Regions from separate parts of the Sorangium sp. So ce296 genome, predicted to be linked through region 3. Evidence: riboswitches for the same ligand, from Rfam matches in the RefSeq annotation. Region 3 holds a riboswitch; each other region holds the start of a gene.

Region 1 (5,660 bases), 1.5 Mb from region 3:
CGGCGAGCGCCTGGCGCGCGCGCTCGTCGATCAGCCCCGACAGCGCGCTCGACCGGCCGAGGTGGGGCGCGAGCGACGCGCGGATCCACGGGTACGTCGACGCGAAGCGGTCGACCTGCTCGGCGAGCTTCGTCATGAGCCGGCCGGCGAAGAGGAAGTAGGGGAGGACGACGACGCGCTCGGGCCGCTGGCGCGCGACGCGCTCCAGCGTCTCCTCCACCGAGGGCCGCGTGACGCCGATGAAGGTCGGCTCGACCAGGAGCAGCCCCCGGCCCTCGCCGATGAGGCGCGTCATCTTGCAGAAATCGCCGTTCGCGTCCGGGTCGCTGGACCCGCGCCCCACCACGACGAGCGCCGTCCGGGCGCGCGCCGCCGGGTCGTCCGGCAGCGCGGACGCGGCGCGCTCGAACGCGAGCTCCGCGAGCGCCGGGTGCACGCCGAGGTGCCGCGCCGCCGAGAAGCGCACGCCCGGGTGCGCCGCCCGCGCCTGCTCGAGCGCCAGGGGGATGTCGTTCTTCACGTGCCCGGCCGCGAACAGGAACAGCGGCACGACCGCCACCCGCGACACCCGCGCCGCGAGCGCCGCGAGCGCGTCGGCGAGGTACGGCGTCGCGAGCTCGATGTAGCCGTGCTGCACCACGAGCCCGGGCCGCGACGCGCCGTAATCGGCGACGAGCGCCTCGAACTCGGCGTTCGACGCGGCGTCGCGGCTGCCGTGGCCGATCAGCAGGAGCCCTTCGTCATGCATGCGAGCGCCTCCTCCAGGGTGAGCGGGAGCATTGCGCGGCCCCGCGGGTCGAGCGGCTCGGCCGGGCCCAGCCGGGTCCAGAGCTCCGCGACCCACGGCCGCCTGAGCCGCGCCCGCGCGAGGAGCTCGCCGGCCGCGAACACCTCCCGCGGCGGCCCGTCCGCGAGCACCTGCCCGTCGCCGAGCAGCACCGCGCGCGTCGCGAACAGCGGCACGAGGTCGACCGCGTGCGTCGCGGCGACCAGCGTGGTCCCCTGCTGCTCCGAGAGCGCGCGCAGCGTCCGGCACAGGGAGAGCTCGCCCTCCGGGTCGAGCCCCGCGGTCGGCTCGTCGAGCAGCAGCACGCGCGGCTGCATCGCGAGCATCCCGGCGATGCACGCGCGCTTGCGCTCGCCGAAGCTCAGCGCCTCGATCGCGCGGCCGGCGAGGTGCGCGATCTGCACGGCCGAGAGCGCCGCCTCGGCGCGGCGCCGCGCCTCGGGCGCGGGCAGGCCCAGGTTCCGCGGGCCGAACAGGACGTCGTCGAGGAGCGTCGCGCCGAGCAACTGGTCGTCCGGGTCCTGGAGCACGAGCGCGGCGCCCGCGGCCACGGCGTCCGAGGGCGAGCCCACGCGGCGGCCGGAGATCTCGACGCTGCCGCCGGGCGCGGGGAGGAGCCCGACGAGCGTCCGGAGCAGCGCGGTCTTGCCGGCGCCGTTGCCGCCGAGCACCGCCACGGACTCGCCCTCGGCGACGTCGAGGCGCACGTCGCGCAGCGCGGGCTCGGCGCCGCGGTAGCCCACCCTGGGCGCGCGGAGGGCGATCGCGCTCATCCCGCCGCTCCGGCGGCGACGCTGAGGCCGAGGGCCGCGAGGGCGACGGCGGCGAACGCGAGGTTCGCGGCGGGCGCGCTCGGCCGGCGGTCGGCGACGGGGAGCTCCCCCCGGTAGCCGCGGAGCTGCATGGCGACGGCGGCGTGCTCGGAGCGCTCCAGGGTCCGGAGCGCCACGACGCCCGCGACGGCGCCGGCCGAGCGCGCGGCGGCGCCCGGGCGCGCGAACCCGCCGCGGAGCGCGGCGGCGCTCCACGCGCTGTCGGCGGCGCGCTGGAGCACGCCGGCGAAGCGCCGCGCGAGCGCGAGCAGCTCGACGAGGGCCGCGGGCGCGCCGAGCCCGGCGAGCGCCGCCTCGATCTCGGCCGGCGCGGCGGCGCTCGAGAGCCACCGGAGCACCGCGGCGGCCGCGAGGACGCGCGCGGCGATGGCCGCGGCGCGGCGGGCGCCGTCGCGCGCGATCGCGTCGAGCGGGAACGGCGCGCCCGCGAGGAGCGGCTCGCCCGGGGTGAGCGCGAGCGCGAGGGCCGCGGCGACCCCTCCGAGCCACGCGGCGGGCGCGAAGGCGCGCAGGATGGCGCCGGCGGTCACGCCCTGGAGGGCGAGGGCCGCGCACGCGACGGCGAGCAGCGCGGCCGGCGTCCAGGGCGAGCGCGCGCCCGCGGCGACGCAGCACGCGGCCACGGCGGCCCCGAGGCGGAGCCGGGGATCCACGTCGCGGAGCCGCGCGGGGGGGTCAATCCGCACGGAGCCCGTCGCCGCCGGGCTTGCCGGCGGGCTGGCCGGCGCGCTCCACGAAGAGCACGCGCGAGAAGTAGCCCAGGGCGAAGCCGGAGAGGAGCCCTGCCCAGAGGAAGGCGAAGAGCAGGAGGTCGCCCTCGAGGCCCGCGAACAGCGGCCCCGTGTCGTGGCGGCCGGCGTCCTCGGCGACGCGGCGGACGACGGCCTCGTCGACCCCGTCCCACGAGGCGTCGCCGCACGCGGCGAGCCAGAGCGCGGCGGCGGCCAGCAGCGCGCGCTGCGCGGCCCGCCGCGTCACGACGCCCCCGCGGGGAGCGGGACGACCTGGAGCCGCTCGAGGATGTCGGGCCGCCGGGCGCGCAGGAAGACGAGCGCTCCCGCGGTCATGGCACCCTCGAGCAAACCGAGCGGCAGCTGGGTGGGGACGAAGGCCAGGGCGACGCCGGTGAACATGGATCCCACCGACCCGTCGCCCGCGAGCCCGAGCGCGAGCTCGAGGGCCGTGGTCGCGTACGTGGCCCAGTCGGACGTCACGCCGGCCAGGAACCCCGCGACCCAGAGGCTCGCGCCGCAGCGCCGCGCGAGCCGGAAGACGAGGTATCCGGTGAACGCGCCCGCGATGCCCATCGACGCGACGTCGGCGCCGAGCGTGGTGAGCCCGCCGTGCGCGAGGAAGAGGGCCTGGATGAGGAGCGCCACCACGGTGACGAGGACGGTCATCCAGGGACCGATGAGCACCGCGGCGAGCCCGGTGCCGCACGGGTGGGAGCAGGTCCCTGCGGTCGGCACCGGCACGGGCATGCACGAGATCGCGAAGACGGCGGCGGCGACGAGGCCGACGAACGGCTTGTAGAAGGCGTCGTCCCGGGTGCGGCGCCGGAGCAGGTGGAGGGCGACGGCGACGAAGGGAAGGGCGAGCGCGTTCCAGACCGCGCACCAGCCGAGCGGCAGGACGCCTTCCGCGAGGTGCATCGCGGCCGCGGGCCGGGGCGCGAGCAGCGTCGCGAGGAGCACGGCGGCGATGGACACAGCGCGGCCGTGAAGACCGATTTCGGCGCTCCGGGTGAAGTCCGCACCCGAACGCCACGAAGACGTGCGCAAGCTGCACCTCGTGGGGGGCTCGGGTAGGTCTCCCGGCTGATGGGTTCAGGGGGCCTTTCGGGCTCCCAGCGCCGCGTCCACCTTCCCAGGCCTCATCAGAGGCCCAGTGGTCTTTGGAGGCGGCTCCCCACTCACGGTGGCGGTACCGCGCCGGTTTCGCACCGGCTTCCCTGTTATGCCCAGAGGGCACCCGAGGTGTGGATTGTCAGATGGATGCTCGGTAGTCCCGTTTCGCGCCCGGCGTCAAGGACGTCGCGCCGCGGCCGCGGGGCAGGCGCTCGCCCTGCGGCGGCTGCCCCGCGGCCGCGGCGCGCGCTGGCGTGTTCGCGGCGGCCGTCTGGCGGCACGCGCTGGCGTGTTCGCGGCGGCCGTCTGGCGGCGCGCGCCGGCGTGTTCGCGGCGGCCGTCTGGCGGCGCGCGCCGGCGCGTTCGCGGCGGTCGTCTGGCGGCGCGCGCTGGCGCGTTCGCGGCGGCCGTCCGGCGGCGCGCGCTGGCGCGTCTCACGCCGGAACGAGCTCCGTGATGAGCCGCGCGCGCGGGCTTCCGCCGCGGGCCGTCCAGCGCGTCGCGGGCCGCCGAGCGCTCCCGGCGTCCGGAGGTCCGGCGCGGCGGAGGGGCGCGCTGTACCGCGCCCGGCCTCACGGCATTGCGAGCGGCCGGTCAGCCGCTGCCGCGATGTCCACCGCGTGTGGTGCCGTCCTGTCGAGCCGACAGGCTGCGCTGCGCGCGCTCGCGCCCTCCGGGGGCAACGTGGCTTCCGCGAAATTGACCGAGACGCACGCGGACAAGCTTCCTCGAAAAAGCTGCAAGCGATGTGCTTCTGTGGTTAAAGTCTCTTTACTTGTTCATCCCGGGATCGCCGCTCGCTCCCCGGGGGCCCGCTCGGAGCGTGCGCCGCCCCGCGCGTGCTGCGCACGTTCCGGTGATTTTCTCGCTGCAGTGTGCTTTGTTCGTCCTGGCTCTTTACTTGTGAGCGAGTGTTCCGTGCCAGGCTCGCTTCGTCGCGGAGCCTGGCGTGAACGGCGGCGGGCTCTCGTGTTCTCTTTTCGAGGGCGCGGCGAGCGACTCCGCCGGACGCTGCTCCGGCGCGGGTATGCCCGGCTCGAACGCGCATTCGCGAAAATCGGCGATGTGCGCGCTGCGCTGTCACCTGGCTGTCATCGTGCCGGTAGCAATTCGCTCATCCGCGTGCAGCGGTTGCACTTTGTTATCGACAACCTGCTTCCGGGTGCCACACTCCGATCACCGCATGCGCACCGGCGCGGTTTCCCCCCCCGGCCCGGAGCGCGTGCGGGCTATCTCGAGCACCGCAGCGGACGTTCTCCGCGCCGCTGCGGTTTCCCTACCGCGGTCATGTCTGGCCCCCCTCCAGCATGACACGCGGTCTTTTTTTGGGGTCTCCTGGCGCGCTGTTCGAAAACTCACTTTCCTGTGAACGTGGCCTTCGATTTCGCCAGGAACGCTTTCATTCCGAGCTGTTGGTCCTCGCTGCCGAAGAGCGCGGCAAAGGCCTGGGCTTCCAGCTCGTTGGCGGCGGTGAGGTCGAGGCTCTCGCCGCGCAGCAGGACGCGCTTGGCGGCGGCGACGGCGAGCGGCCCGCGCGAGGCGATTTTGAGGGCGGTCTCGCGGGCGCGCGCGAGGAGCTCGGCCGCCGGGAAGACGGCGTTGACGAGGCCGATCGAGAGCGCCTGCTCGGCGGTGATCATGTCGCCTGAATAGATGAGCTCGCGCGCGCGGCCGGGGCCGACCCGCCGCAGCAGCCGCTGGGTGCCGCCGAACCCGGGGATGACGCCCAGGTTCACCTCGGGCTGGCCGAGCTTGGCGCCTTCCGCGGCGTAGATGAAGTCGCAGGCGAGGGCGAGCTCGCAGCCGCCGCCCAGCGCGAAGCCGTTGACCGCGGCGATCACGGGGAACGGGGCGGTCTCGATGAGGTCGGCGAGGCGGTGGCCTGCTTCGGCGAACCGCTTCGCGGCGATGCTGTTCATGGCGGCCATCTCCGCGATATCGGCGCCGGCAACGAACGCCTTGCCGGCGCCGGTGAGCACGGCCGCGCGCACCTCGCTGCCCTGCGCGAGGAGGTCGTGGAAGGCCGCGGTGAGGTCGCCGAGGACGGCGGGGTTCAGGGCGTTGAGCTTGTCGGGCCGCTGGATGGTCACGGTGGCGACGTGGCCCGCGCGCTCGACGGCGACGAGCTGGAGCGCACCGCGAGCAGGGACCCCCGGCTGCTGTTCTTGAGCGGTCATGACCGGTGGTTAGCAG
Region 2 (5,660 bases), 4.7 Mb from region 3:
CAGGACGACGCGGCCGGACGGCGGCGCCGTCGCCGGGACGTCCACGTCGCCCGACAGCGCGAGGCTGAGTCCCGGCTTCGTCGCGCCGCTCGAAACGAAGGAGGGCGAAAGCGTGGTCCCGTCGAGCTCCGAGATCGCGATGTTCGTCGACTGGTAATCGCTCGTCACGATGACGACGCCGCGCTCGCAGGCGGCCGGCGCGCCCGGATCGCTCCCGCCGCCCGCTTGAACACCGCCCGTCGACGGCGGCGGCAGGTCCACGTCGCAGCCCAGGAATGGGATCGAGATTGCGATCGCGAATCGACGGATCTTCACCATGTGGACTCCAGTGTGAGAAACACGCTCCGCCCGGGGAGCGGATACCCGACGACGTCCGTACGCCGCGCGTCCAGGAGATCCGCGACGCGCGCCCTCGCCGCGAGGTGCCCCCGGAGCCATGTCGCCTCTGCCTCGACGTCGACGGTCGCCTGCTCCGCGATCACGCCGAGGCCGGCAGGGTCGGCGTACCGGCTCGACTGGTAGACGGCCCGGAGCTCGCCGGAGGCGCCCGAGAGCACGGCGCCGTCCGAGGGCTTCCAGTCGGCGCGAAGGCGCGGCGCGACGACGAGGCGAGGGCGAAACGGCAGGACGTCGTTGGCGGTCGTCCGCTGCGGCGTCGTGTCCCGCGGATCGAGGAACGTCGCCGCGACCTCGGCGCGGAGGAACGAGGTCACCTCGATCCCTGTCAACAGCTCCGCGCCCAGCACGCGGGCGCGGTCGACGTTGTACGGGGCCACGTAGCCCTGACCGGAGCGCGCGTACGCGATGAGCCCCGACGAAGCGCGCCCGAACACGAACGCGTCGATGTAGGCGCCTCGGAGCACCGCGCCGCGCCGCGTCTGCGCCCGGATCCCGGCCTCGAGCGTGACGCTGGACTCCGGCTCGAGCTCCGCATTGCCGTGGACGACGCCGGAGATGCCGTACACCTCGCCGAGCGTCGGGACGCGGAGGTAGCGCCCCACGGTCGCGAGCAGCCGAACCCGGCCGCTCCCCGCCTCCACGCCGACACGTCCGGACGGCGCGAGCACGTCGCAGGGGCGGCCCGGGTCCGCGCCGGTGGCGTGGCACTCGCCGCTCCCGAGGGCGCGCAGCGCGAGCCACTCGCCGAGGCGCAGCTCCGCGCTGACGGCGCCTCGCGCCGACGTGCGCCGCGCGCGCGCGAGCGGGATGTCGTCCGGCTCGCGCGAGATGCCCTCGCGCGCGACCGAGAGCATGGGTCGCACCGTGAGGCGATCGGAGAGGTAGAGGGTCGCTCCCAGCGTCTGCTCCAGGCGGCGGCCGGCGAGGCGGAGCTCGCGCGTGAGGAGCGCGAGCTCGAGGAGGGGGTCGTGGAACTCGGACCGCGCCTCGATGAACGAGGTGCGCGCCTCGAGCGTGTGCTGCGCCTCGCCGCCGAACGGAACCCGCGTCACGACGGACGCGAGCGCGCGCCGGGATTCCCCGCGAGCCTGCCGGGAGGGCAAGAGCGCGAGCCGCGGCACGCCCTGCTCGCGATCGAGGCCGTTCGCGATCACGTCGACGGTCGCGCCGTGGCCGAGATCGAAGCGGGCGAGCGCCCAGGCGTCGACGGCGCGCACGTCGGCGTTCTGCCGGCGCCGGACGGTGTCGTCGCTCGCGTCGAAGAGCGTCCCGCGATCGTCGACGAACGCATAGCGGTTCGCCGCGGCCTCGGCGCTCACCCCGACGATCGAGCTCACCGGGCCGGCGCTGACGCCGGCGAACGCCCACCCGCGCCTGGCCCCGAACGAGCCTGCCATGGCGCCCACGCCGGCCGTCGTCCGGGAGGGCCGGCGTGGCTCGAAGAAAATCGCGCCGCCCGGCCCGAGGCGATCGGCCTCGATGGGAGCGTTGCCCCGGTAGATCTCGACGCGCTCGACGAGCCAGAGCGGCACGAGCGAGAGATCCGCGGTCCCCGCGACGTCGTCGTTCAGGCGAACGCCGGCGAGGTACACCGGCGTCTGCGCGGCGGTCGCGCCACGGATCGCGGCGGTCGCCGGCCCGCCGAAGCCGCCCGACTCGGTCACCTGGACGCCCGGCTGCGTGCGGAGCACGTCCGCGGCCTCGAGCCCCGCTCCGGTCAGGCGGTCGCGGGTCAGCACGGATCCCGCGACGGATCGGTCCTTGGGCGGCGCGGGCGCGCGCGCGCGCTCCCCCTCGACGCGCACCTCCAGCGGGGCTGTCGCGACGGCAGCGCGACCGCCGCCCTGCTCGGCCCCTGCCCCGCGCAGCTCTTCCGCGACCGCTGCCGGCGCGGCCGCCAGGGCGCTGCCGGCGGCGAGCACGAGCCAGCGCCCCGCGCCGTCGCTCCGCCGGCGACGCACCACACGCTCAAGGGATTGAACCATTCACGCCCGCCTACCCGCGTCGACCCAGCACTGCTCGGGTGAGCTGAGAGCCGAATCGGGGGGACTGCGGACGGGCTACGGCACCGCGCCTGAGCGAGGTGGTCCAGAGCCTGCGCGCCTTCCCCTCGAAGGCTCAGGTCAGCGCGCGCCGGAGCACCGGCGCGCGCACCGTCGGCAGGTCTTCGGACTCACGGGCGCTGCGGCCGTCGCCGGACGCTTTCCTACTGATCACCGCTTCCCAGGCCGCTCAAGCGCGGCCCAGTGCTCGATGGTGATGGTCGTTCCCGTTCACCGCTGCGGGGGCAGTCCCGGATTCTCACCGGGTTCCCTTTTCAGCTCGCCAGGCGATGGCCAGGCGAACACCGATGGCGGGGCGACTCGTGGCAGATGTCGCATGGATTGTCAACGCGGAAATGGCTGCCGTGCGCAGCCCATTCCCATGCCCACACGGCCCCGGGCCTGCACCAGGAAACCTTGACAGTTCTTATTGAACGTGGCATCAAGCATTTGAAACTGATTTTCCTTATCAGGTTTCTGTAGCGGCCCGCGACTTCACGTCCAGAGCCCGATGAACCGAGCCCACGCGGCTCTCGAAGCCCATCGGAGCTGGATGTGACGACGTGCCCATTTCGACGTTCGGGCCGACTCCGCGCCTCGACGCCCTCGCGGGCGGAGCGCGCATGCCGGCCTTTGGCCGCGCGCCTGCGCGCCGCGGTGGAGCCTCTGCGGCCGAGCCTCCAAGGCGCCCGGCGGCGGGACGGCGCCGGAAGCGCGGCCCTGGAGCCGGTCGATGGGCCAGCGGCGCGCCCCCGGCGCGCTCGCCTCGACGAGCCTGGGCCGCGCTCGCCTCGGTGTCCAGCGCTCCGCAGCTCGGTGCCATGAGACGCGCGGCGCGCCGTGTCCCGGGCGCGCGGGCGGCGCGGGTCACCGCGCGGCCCCGCGCTAGCGCCGGGAGCGCCGCCGCCGTCGCTCGGTGACATCGCCGCTCTCCGGCCCGAGCGCCGCGCCGCGGGTGCCCCCGATTCCACACCTTTCAAGGAGTGTTCGATGAATTCCTTCTCGATGCCGGCTGCCGTCGCTCATCCCTTGTCGAACGCCGGGCAGATCCTCAAGCAATACACCCCCGAATCGGCGTTCTTCTTCGCGTCGCCGACGCGCACGCTCCTCGCGCAGGGCGTGCACGACATGATCCTCGAGACGATCGGCACCGACCGCGGCGAGCGCCTCTCGGACCGCATCACCCGGGTGCTCGCGGCGCAGGGGCGGGCGGGCCACGGCGTCCCCATGGCGGTCGGCGCGGTGCCGTTCAACAGCACCTCGCCCGCGCACCTCATCGTGCCGAAGACGATCCAGAGCGCCGGGCCGCTGAGCTCCGCGGCCGACGCGCTCAGACCCCAGCCGCAGGCTTCCCTCCAGACGCTGCGGAAGGTCCCCGAGCCCCGCGATTACGTGCGCGGCGTCGAGCTGGCCGTGGGCCTGATGCGCAACGAGGCGCTGAGCAAGGTGGTCCTCTCCAGGATGCTGGAGATGACGTTGCGAGAGGCGGTCGACCTCCGCGCCGTCCTGCAGCGCCTCTCGCAGCAGAACCGGAGCGGCTACACCTTCGCCGCCAACCTCTCCGATCCGATGGCGGGCCTGTCCGGCTCGGAGCGCGGCCCGAGCTCGCGGCCGCGGACGCTGATCGGCGCGAGCCCCGAGCTGCTCCTGTCCCGCTCCGGGCTCCGGGTGGTCGCCAACCCGCTGGCCGGCTCCGCGATCCGCAGCCCGGATCCGGACGAGGACCGGCGGCGCGCCATCGCCCTGCTCGCGTCCGAGAAGGACCGGCACGAGCACGCGATCGTGGTCGACGCTGTCGCCGCCGCGCTCCGGCCGTTCTGCAGGCACCTGAGCGTCCCCGAGGAGCCGTCGCTCACGCAGACGGCGAACCTGTGGCACCTGTCCAGCCGGCTCACGGGCGAGCTCCGCGATCTCTCGATCTCCTCGATGAGGCTCGCCGCCGCGCTGCACCCGACCCCCGCGGTGTGCGGATACCCCACCGAGCGCGCCCGCGCCGCCATCGAGGCGCTCGAGCCCTTCGATCGCGGGTTCTTCACGGGCCTCGTGGGCTGGTGCGACGCCGCCGGAGACGGCGAGTGGGCCGTCGTCATCCGCTGCGCCGACGTCGCCGGGCGGGCGCTCCGGCTCTACGCCGGGGCCGGGATCGTCGTCGGCTCCGAAGGCCAGCGCGAGCTCGACGAGACGTCCGCCAAGCTCCGCACGATGCTCAACGCGCTCGGCCTCGACCAGGCGCCGGAGATCGGGTGATGCCCGCGGACGAAGGCCGACAGGCGCTCTCCGGCTGGACCCCTTGGCCGCCCGAGGTGGCCGAGCTCTACCGGCGCGAAGGCTACTGGCGCGGCGAGACGTTCGGGGACCTGCTCCGCGAGCGGGCCGCGCGGCACCCGCATCGGATCGCCCTCGTCGGCGACGATCGCCGGCTGAGCTACGGTGAGCTCGATCGGCGCGCCGACCGCCTCGCCGCGGGCCTCCTGCGCCTCGGGATCCAGCCGCGGGATCGCGTGGTGGTCCAGCTCCCGAACATCGTGGAGTTCTTCGAGGTGTGCTTTGCGCTGTTCCGCCTCGGCGCCCTCCCCGTCCTCGCCCTGCCCGCCCACCGGCGCGCCGAGATCACGTATTTCTGCGAGCACACGGAGGCGGTCGCCTACGTCATCGCCGACCGGGACGGCGGGTTCGATTACCGGGAGCTGGCGAGTCAGGTCCGGCGGGACGTGAAGACCTTGAAGCACGTCCTCGTGGCCGGCCAGCCCGGCGAGCACACCGCGCTCGAGGGCGTGTACGCCGAGCCCGTGGAGCTGCCGAGCCCCGCGGCGGGCGACGTGGCCTTCTTCCAGCTGTCCGGCGGGAGCACCGGAGTGCCCAAGCTGATCCCGCGGACGCACGACGATTATCTCTACAGCGTGCGGGCCAGCGCGGAGATCTGCGCGCTCGACGCGGGCAGCGTGTACCTGGCCGTCCTGCCCGTCGCGCACAATTTCACCCTGAGCTCGCCGGGGAGCCTCGGCGCGCTCTGCGCCGGCGGCCGCGTGGTGCTCAGCCGCCGTCCCAGCCCGGACGAGGCGTTCCCGTGGATCGAGCGGGAGAAGGTCACGATCACCGCGCTCGTGCCGCCGCTCGCCGCGCTGTGGCTGGAGTCGGCCCGGGCGGCGCGGCACGACCTGTCGAGCCTGAAGGTGCTCCAGGTGGGCGGCGCCAAGCTCGCCGCGGAGGTGGCGCGCC
Region 3 (5,660 bases):
GGAACCCGGCCGCGCTCAGCGAGAGGCCGCGCACGGGCGCGACCCTCGCGCCGACCTCGTAGCCCTTCGCCGGGGTGATCAGCGTCGCCGCCCCCCGGCCCAGCACCGCGCCCCGCGCGTCGTTCGAGTGGAAGCCGCGCCCGTAGTGGGCGAAGAGATCGAGCCCGCCCACCGGCGAGACGACCGCCGAGAGCTTCGGGAGCAGCTGCATCTGCCCCCGCGCGCCGCTCGACCGGTTCCCCGTCCCCTCGAGGTCCTCGCGCAGATCGTCCACGTTGACGTCGATCCACTGCCCGCGCACGCCGAGCACGAGGCGGAGCCAGCGCCGGAGCCGGGCGTCCTGCTCGACGTACACGCCGATCTGGCCCTCGTCGACGTGGGTCCGATCCCGCTCCTCGAGCCGCTCGCGCGCCTCGTCGTGGTGGAGCGACTTGTCGATCGCGTCCGCGCGGATCTGCGCGCCGAGCGAGGTCGTGAACCTCGCCCCGCGGTGCTCGATCTGCTTGCGGAACCGGAGATCGGCGCCCAGCACGGTGCGGTCGTCGTTCTGCTCGATCGCATCGCCGTGCACCGGATCCTCGGCGAAGAACGTGAAGTTCGAGTACAGCGTGAAGCGATAGCGCAGGAGGTAAGCCATCGCGCTCAGGTCGGCGTCCCGCCACGCGGTCGACGCGGAGACCGACGCCATGTGCCGCGAGGTCGCCCCGCCCTCGGTCGGATCGACCGCGCCGAAGTGGTCGATGCACGGCTGTCCGAAAGCGGACGGCGGCGGGTTCAGGCCGCCCTGCTCCCCCTCGCCGCACACGGCGCGCGCCGGGATCTGGCCGGAGCCGTACCAGGTCGAGCCGTAGGACATCCACGTCGCCTGGACCTTGCCGGTGCTGCCGAGGTCGCGCGTCGCCCTCAGGAACACGTTGAAGCGCTTGAGCCGCTCCGGGCTCTGGAACGGCCCGTCGTTCCGGTAGACCTCCGCCGCGGCCACCGCGCGCCAGTCGTCGCCGAGCTCCGGCGAGGCGATCACGAGGCCGCGCAGGATGCCGTACTGCCCCACGCTGAGCTGCGCGGAGCTCTCGTCGAGCTTCTCGGCGAAGCGGAGGTTGACGGCGCCCGCCGTGCCGAAATCGCCGATGCTCGCGTAGTAGGGCCCCTTGTAGCCGTCGAGCCCGACCACGAGCTCCGGGATCATGAAGTAGAGGTCGGTGAAGCCGTGCCCGTGGCCGTGGCTGACCAGGTTGACGGGCACCCCGTCGACGAAGAACGCGACGTCCGTCCCGTGGTCGGCGTCGAAGCCGCGCAGGAAGTACTGGTTCGCCTTGCCGCCGCCGGCGTGCTGCACGGCGAAGAGCCCGGGGACCGACTCGAGGAGATCGCCCGGCCGGAGCCTCGGCCGGAGCTCGAGCTCGCGGTGCCCGACCGAGACGCGCGAGGCGGCCTCGCTCCCCGGCTTCTCCGCGTGCACCGTGACCTCGATGGGCTCTCCCTGGGCCCGCGCTGGCCGCGCGGCGGACAGCAGGATCGCCAGGGCGGCGATCCGAGGGAGTCGATGGCGGTGTCCGTGGCCCTTCGTGACGTTCTCGCGCAGCATTCATGTCCTCCTTCGCGCAATCGCGCGGAGCGGCGCCGGGCCGCTCGCATCGAGCTCCACGAGGAGGAAAAAGGCCGCCCACGGCGCGACGCCCTGGACCGACCTCTCGCCCCCGCGGGCGACCAGAAGGCAACGCGGGGGCGGCTCGGGATCCGGGACGTGCGCAGGGCTGCACCGGCTCGGACCTCGCCGCCTCCCTCGAGGCTCCCAGGTCGAACCGGCGTCGGATGTGTCCCCGTCGCCGGGCGCGGGCAGGTCTTCGGGCTCGCGAGCGCTCCGGCCGGGCCGGCTTCCTACTGTCCACCGCTTCCCAGCCCTCATCGGGCCAGTGCATGGGGTGGAGGTCGTTCTCGCTTACCGCTGCGGGGCAGCCCCGGAATCTCACCGGGTTCCCTATTCAGCCTGAGCGAGCGCCCAGGCACCAGCGCGGCGCGCACCCTAGGAGGATGCGCCTCCGGCTGTCAATCGCTCCCGCTCACCTCGCCCGCTCCGCGCGCGTCCCTCGCCACGCGCCCGACTCGCGCGGGCTCCTGTCCGCCTCGCGCCCGCCCGCGCCCGCTTCACGCGCGCGCCACCTGAACGCGAGCGCTCGCCGCGCGACGTCCGGGTGCAGGCCGAACGTTCGGGCTCTGGCGAGGATGGGCTCGCTCCTCCGTGGGTCGCGTGCTACACGGCCGCCGCCGTATATGCCGCGTAACGACCTCCGCAACATCGCCATCGTCGCCCACGTCGACCACGGGAAGACGACCCTCGTCGATCACATGCTCCGCCAGTCGGGCGCCTTCCGAGAGAACGAGGTCGTGGCCGAGCGGGTCATGGACTCGAACGACCTCGAGCGGGAGCGCGGCATCACCATCCTCGCGAAGAACACCAGCATCCGGTACCGCGGGGTCAAGATCAACATCGTCGACACGCCCGGCCACTCCGACTTCGGCGGCGAGGTCGAGCGCACCCTGATGATGGCCGACGGGGCGCTGCTCCTCGTCGACGCCGCCGAGGGCCCGCTGCCGCAGACGCGGTTCGTGCTCTCGAAGTGCCTCCAGCGCGGCTTCCCGGTCATCGTGGTCATCAACAAGATCGACCGGAGCGACGCGCGCGCCCACGAGGTGCTCTCCGAGGTGTTCGACCTCTTCTGCGACCTCGAGGCGAGCGACGCGCAGATGGACTTCTCGACGCTCTACGCGATCGCGAAGTTCGGCCAGGCCAAGCGCGAGCTCGAGCACGAGGCCAAGGACCTGGAGCCGCTCTTCGAGACCATCCTCGAGCGCGTGCCCGGCCCCTCCGGCGACCCCGACGGGCCGCTCCAGGTCATCGTCTGCAACACGACCCACGACGACTACGTGGGCCGGCTCGCGGTCGGCCGCGTGGTCCGGGGCACCGCCCGGTCCGGCGCCGACGTCGCGCTCCTCGGCGAGGGCGGCCAGTCGCGCGGCTACGTGAAGATGCTCTACGCCTACGAGGGGCTGAAGCGGGTCCCGGTCGAGAGCGCCGCCGCGGGCGAGGTGATCGCCATCGCGGGGCTCGATTCGGTCACGATCGGCGACACGATCGCGGACCCGGCGACCCCCGAGGCGCTGCCGCGGATCGTGGTCGAGGAGCCGACGATCAAGATGAGGATCGGCGTCAACACGTCGACGTTCGCCGGCAAGAGCAAGCAGTCGAAGTACCTGACGAGCCGTCACCTGAAGGAGCGGCTCGAGCGCGAGGCGATGAAGAACCTCGCGATCCGGGTGGAGCCGACCGAGGTGCCCGACACGTTCGTGGTGCTCGGCCGCGGCGAGCTCCAGCTCGCGATCCTCGTGGAGACGATGCGGCGCGAGGGGTACGAGATGCAGCTCTCGAACCCCGAGGTCGTGACGCGCGAGATCAACGGCGAGGTGATGGAGCCGATCGAGCTCGTGGTCGTCGACGTGCCCGACACCTACGTCGGCGTGGTGACCGAGCGCCTCAGCACCCGGCGCGGCCGGATGGTGAAGATGACGAACCCCGGCTTCGGGCGCGCCCGCCTCGAGTTCCGGGTGCCGTCGCGCGGGCTCATCGGCTTCCGGGGCGAGTTCCTGACGGCGACGCGCGGGACGGGCCTGCTCAACACGATGTTCGACGGCTGGGCGCCCTGGGGCGGCCCGATGATGCGCCGCCCGACCGGCGCCATCGTCGCCGATCGCGCCGGCGTGGCGACCCCGTACGCGCTGCACCACCTCCAGCCGCGCGGCATGTTCTTCATCGTCCCCGGCGTCGAGGTCTACGAGGGGATGATCATCGGCGAGCACAACCGGCCGAACGACACCGACGTCAACGTGATCAAGGAGAAGAAGCTGTCGAACGTGCGCAACCACGGCAAGGACGAGAACGTCCTCCTGGCCAGCCCGCGGCTGCTCACGATCGAGACGGCGATGGAGTGGATCGACGGCGACGAGCTCGTCGAGGTCACGCCCGACGCGGTGCGCGTCCGCAAGAAGGTGCTCGCGTGCAACCGCCGGGAGCGCCGCGAGGACGCGATCGAGCAGGCGCAGGCCGTGGAGTGAGCGGCGACGGCGCCCGGCGAGCGCGCGCCAGGCGAGCGCGCGCCCGGCGAGCGACCCCCGCCCCTGCCCGCGCCGGCGTGGACCGGTGTAGACTCCCGGGCATGAGAACGACGCTGCATTCGGCGCTCCTCGCCTCGCTCATCGCGCTCGCGGGGGCGAGCGCTTGCGGCGGGGCCGTCGTGGTCGACGGCGCCCCGGGGGACGACGACGGCTCCGGGGGCGCCGGCTCGAGCGCGACGTCGAGCGGGCGCGCGAGCGTCGGCGCGGGCCCGCAGTCGTCGAGCTCCAGCGCGGCGGGCTCGGGCGGCGGAGCGCGGGCCTCGTGCGATTTCTTCTGCGCCCTCTTCGACGGCACCGCCTGCCCGGACCCCGGCTGTCGCGACGCCTGCGACGAGCTGCTCTCTGTGCCGCGCCCTTGCAACGACCTGACCGCGCCGTTCTTCGACTGCATGGGCAGGATGGTCCAGATCCCGTCGGTCACGCGCTGCGAGCAGATCTCGGCGTGGCTCGATCCGCTGTTCGCGTGCATGCCGTCCAGCGACCCGGCGTGCGACCCCGACTTCATTTACGTGGACTGCGCGCCGTTTTACGAAGATCAGCGGGCCTGCCAGCTCAGCGAGGGCCGGTAGCGGCGGGGCGCGTCACCGGCCGGGGCGCGGCCGCGCGTCTGGCCGGAGGGCGCCTCGCAGCGGCCCGAGGGCGTCGGTGACGAACGCGACGAGCGCCTTCACGCGCGGCACCCCGCGCGTGTCGCGGTGCACCCCGAGCCAGAGCGCGCGCTCGGGCGGCGGCGACGGCGGCGAGAGCAGGCGCAGGCCCGCCGTCGCGTCGCCCAGGTAGCGCGGCAGGCAGACGAGCCCGACCCCGGCGGCCCCCATCGTCGCCTGGGCCTCGCGGCCGTTGGTGCGGGCGGCGACGCGGGCCTTCGCGGCGACGGCGCGCAGCCACGCGAGGTCGGCGACCGCCGGCGGATCGTCGCTCATCGTGACGAGGGCGTGGCCCTCGCACTGCCGGTCGAAGTCCGGCGGGCCGCGCTCGGCGAGGTAGGCCTCCGACGCGTAGAGGCCGAACCCGATGCGCGCGACCTCGCGCTGGAAGACCTCGCGGTGCTCGAACGCGGCGGGGCGAAAGGCGATGTCCGCCTCCCGCCGCGGGAGGCTCAGCCAGCGCGCGTCCGCGACGAGCTCGACGGAGATGCCGGGGTGACGCGCGAGGAACGGGGCGAGCAGCGGCCCGAGGACGCGGGCGGCGAGCCATTCGGACGCGGTGACGCGGAGGTGGCCTGCCAGGCCGGCGTCGCGTCCGGCGGCGGCGCGCTCGGCGGCGAGCGCGCCCTGCTCCATGCGCTCGGCGTGGCCGAGCACGCTCTCGCCCGCGGTCGAGAGCGCGAACCCCGACGGCGAGCGCCGGAAGAGCTTCGCCCCGAGGCGCCGCTCGAACGCGTCGATGCGCCGCCCCACGGTCGGCTGGGTGACCTTCAGCGCGCGCGCGGCGGCCGAGAGGGTGCCGTGCCGGGCGACGGCGAGGAAATAGCGCAGATCGTCCCAGTC

The links. A riboswitch is a leader RNA that binds a small molecule or an ion and turns the genes downstream of it on or off. The one in region 3 is predicted to bind cobalamin.
Region 1: another riboswitch for cobalamin. It lies ahead of WME98_RS25915 (energy-coupling factor ABC transporter permease); the one in region 3 lies ahead of WME98_RS31120 (TonB-dependent receptor).
Region 2: another riboswitch for cobalamin. It lies ahead of WME98_RS48305 (TonB-dependent receptor plug domain-containing protein); the one in region 3 lies ahead of WME98_RS31120 (TonB-dependent receptor).

The regions. Positions count from the first base shown of each region.
Region 1 covers NZ_CP150325.1:6,944,699-6,950,358, forward strand. The annotation lists gene WME98_RS25895 (CbiX/SirB N-terminal domain-containing protein) at 1-748, opposite strand, end outside; gene WME98_RS25900 (energy-coupling factor ABC transporter ATP-binding protein) at 724-1,560, opposite strand; gene WME98_RS25905 (CbiQ family ECF transporter T component) at 1,557-2,306, opposite strand; gene WME98_RS25910 (hypothetical protein) at 2,296-2,598, opposite strand; gene WME98_RS25915 (energy-coupling factor ABC transporter permease) at 2,595-3,329, opposite strand; cobalamin riboswitch at 3,407-3,610, opposite strand; gene WME98_RS25920 (enoyl-CoA hydratase/isomerase family protein) at 4,823-5,644, opposite strand.
Region 2 covers NZ_CP150325.1:13,080,309-13,085,968, forward strand. The annotation lists gene WME98_RS48300 (YncE family protein) at 1-318, opposite strand, end outside; gene WME98_RS48305 (TonB-dependent receptor plug domain-containing protein) at 312-2,384, opposite strand; cobalamin riboswitch at 2,541-2,766, opposite strand; gene dhbC (isochorismate synthase DhbC) at 3,432-4,688, shown strand; gene WME98_RS48315 ((2,3-dihydroxybenzoyl)adenylate synthase) at 4,688-5,660, shown strand, end outside.
Region 3 covers NZ_CP150325.1:8,426,123-8,431,782, reverse strand. The annotation lists gene WME98_RS31120 (TonB-dependent receptor) at 1-1,585, opposite strand, end outside; cobalamin riboswitch at 1,819-2,026, opposite strand; gene typA (translational GTPase TypA) at 2,224-4,110, shown strand; gene WME98_RS31110 (hypothetical protein) at 4,212-4,739, shown strand; gene WME98_RS31105 (LysR family transcriptional regulator) at 4,752-5,660, opposite strand, start outside.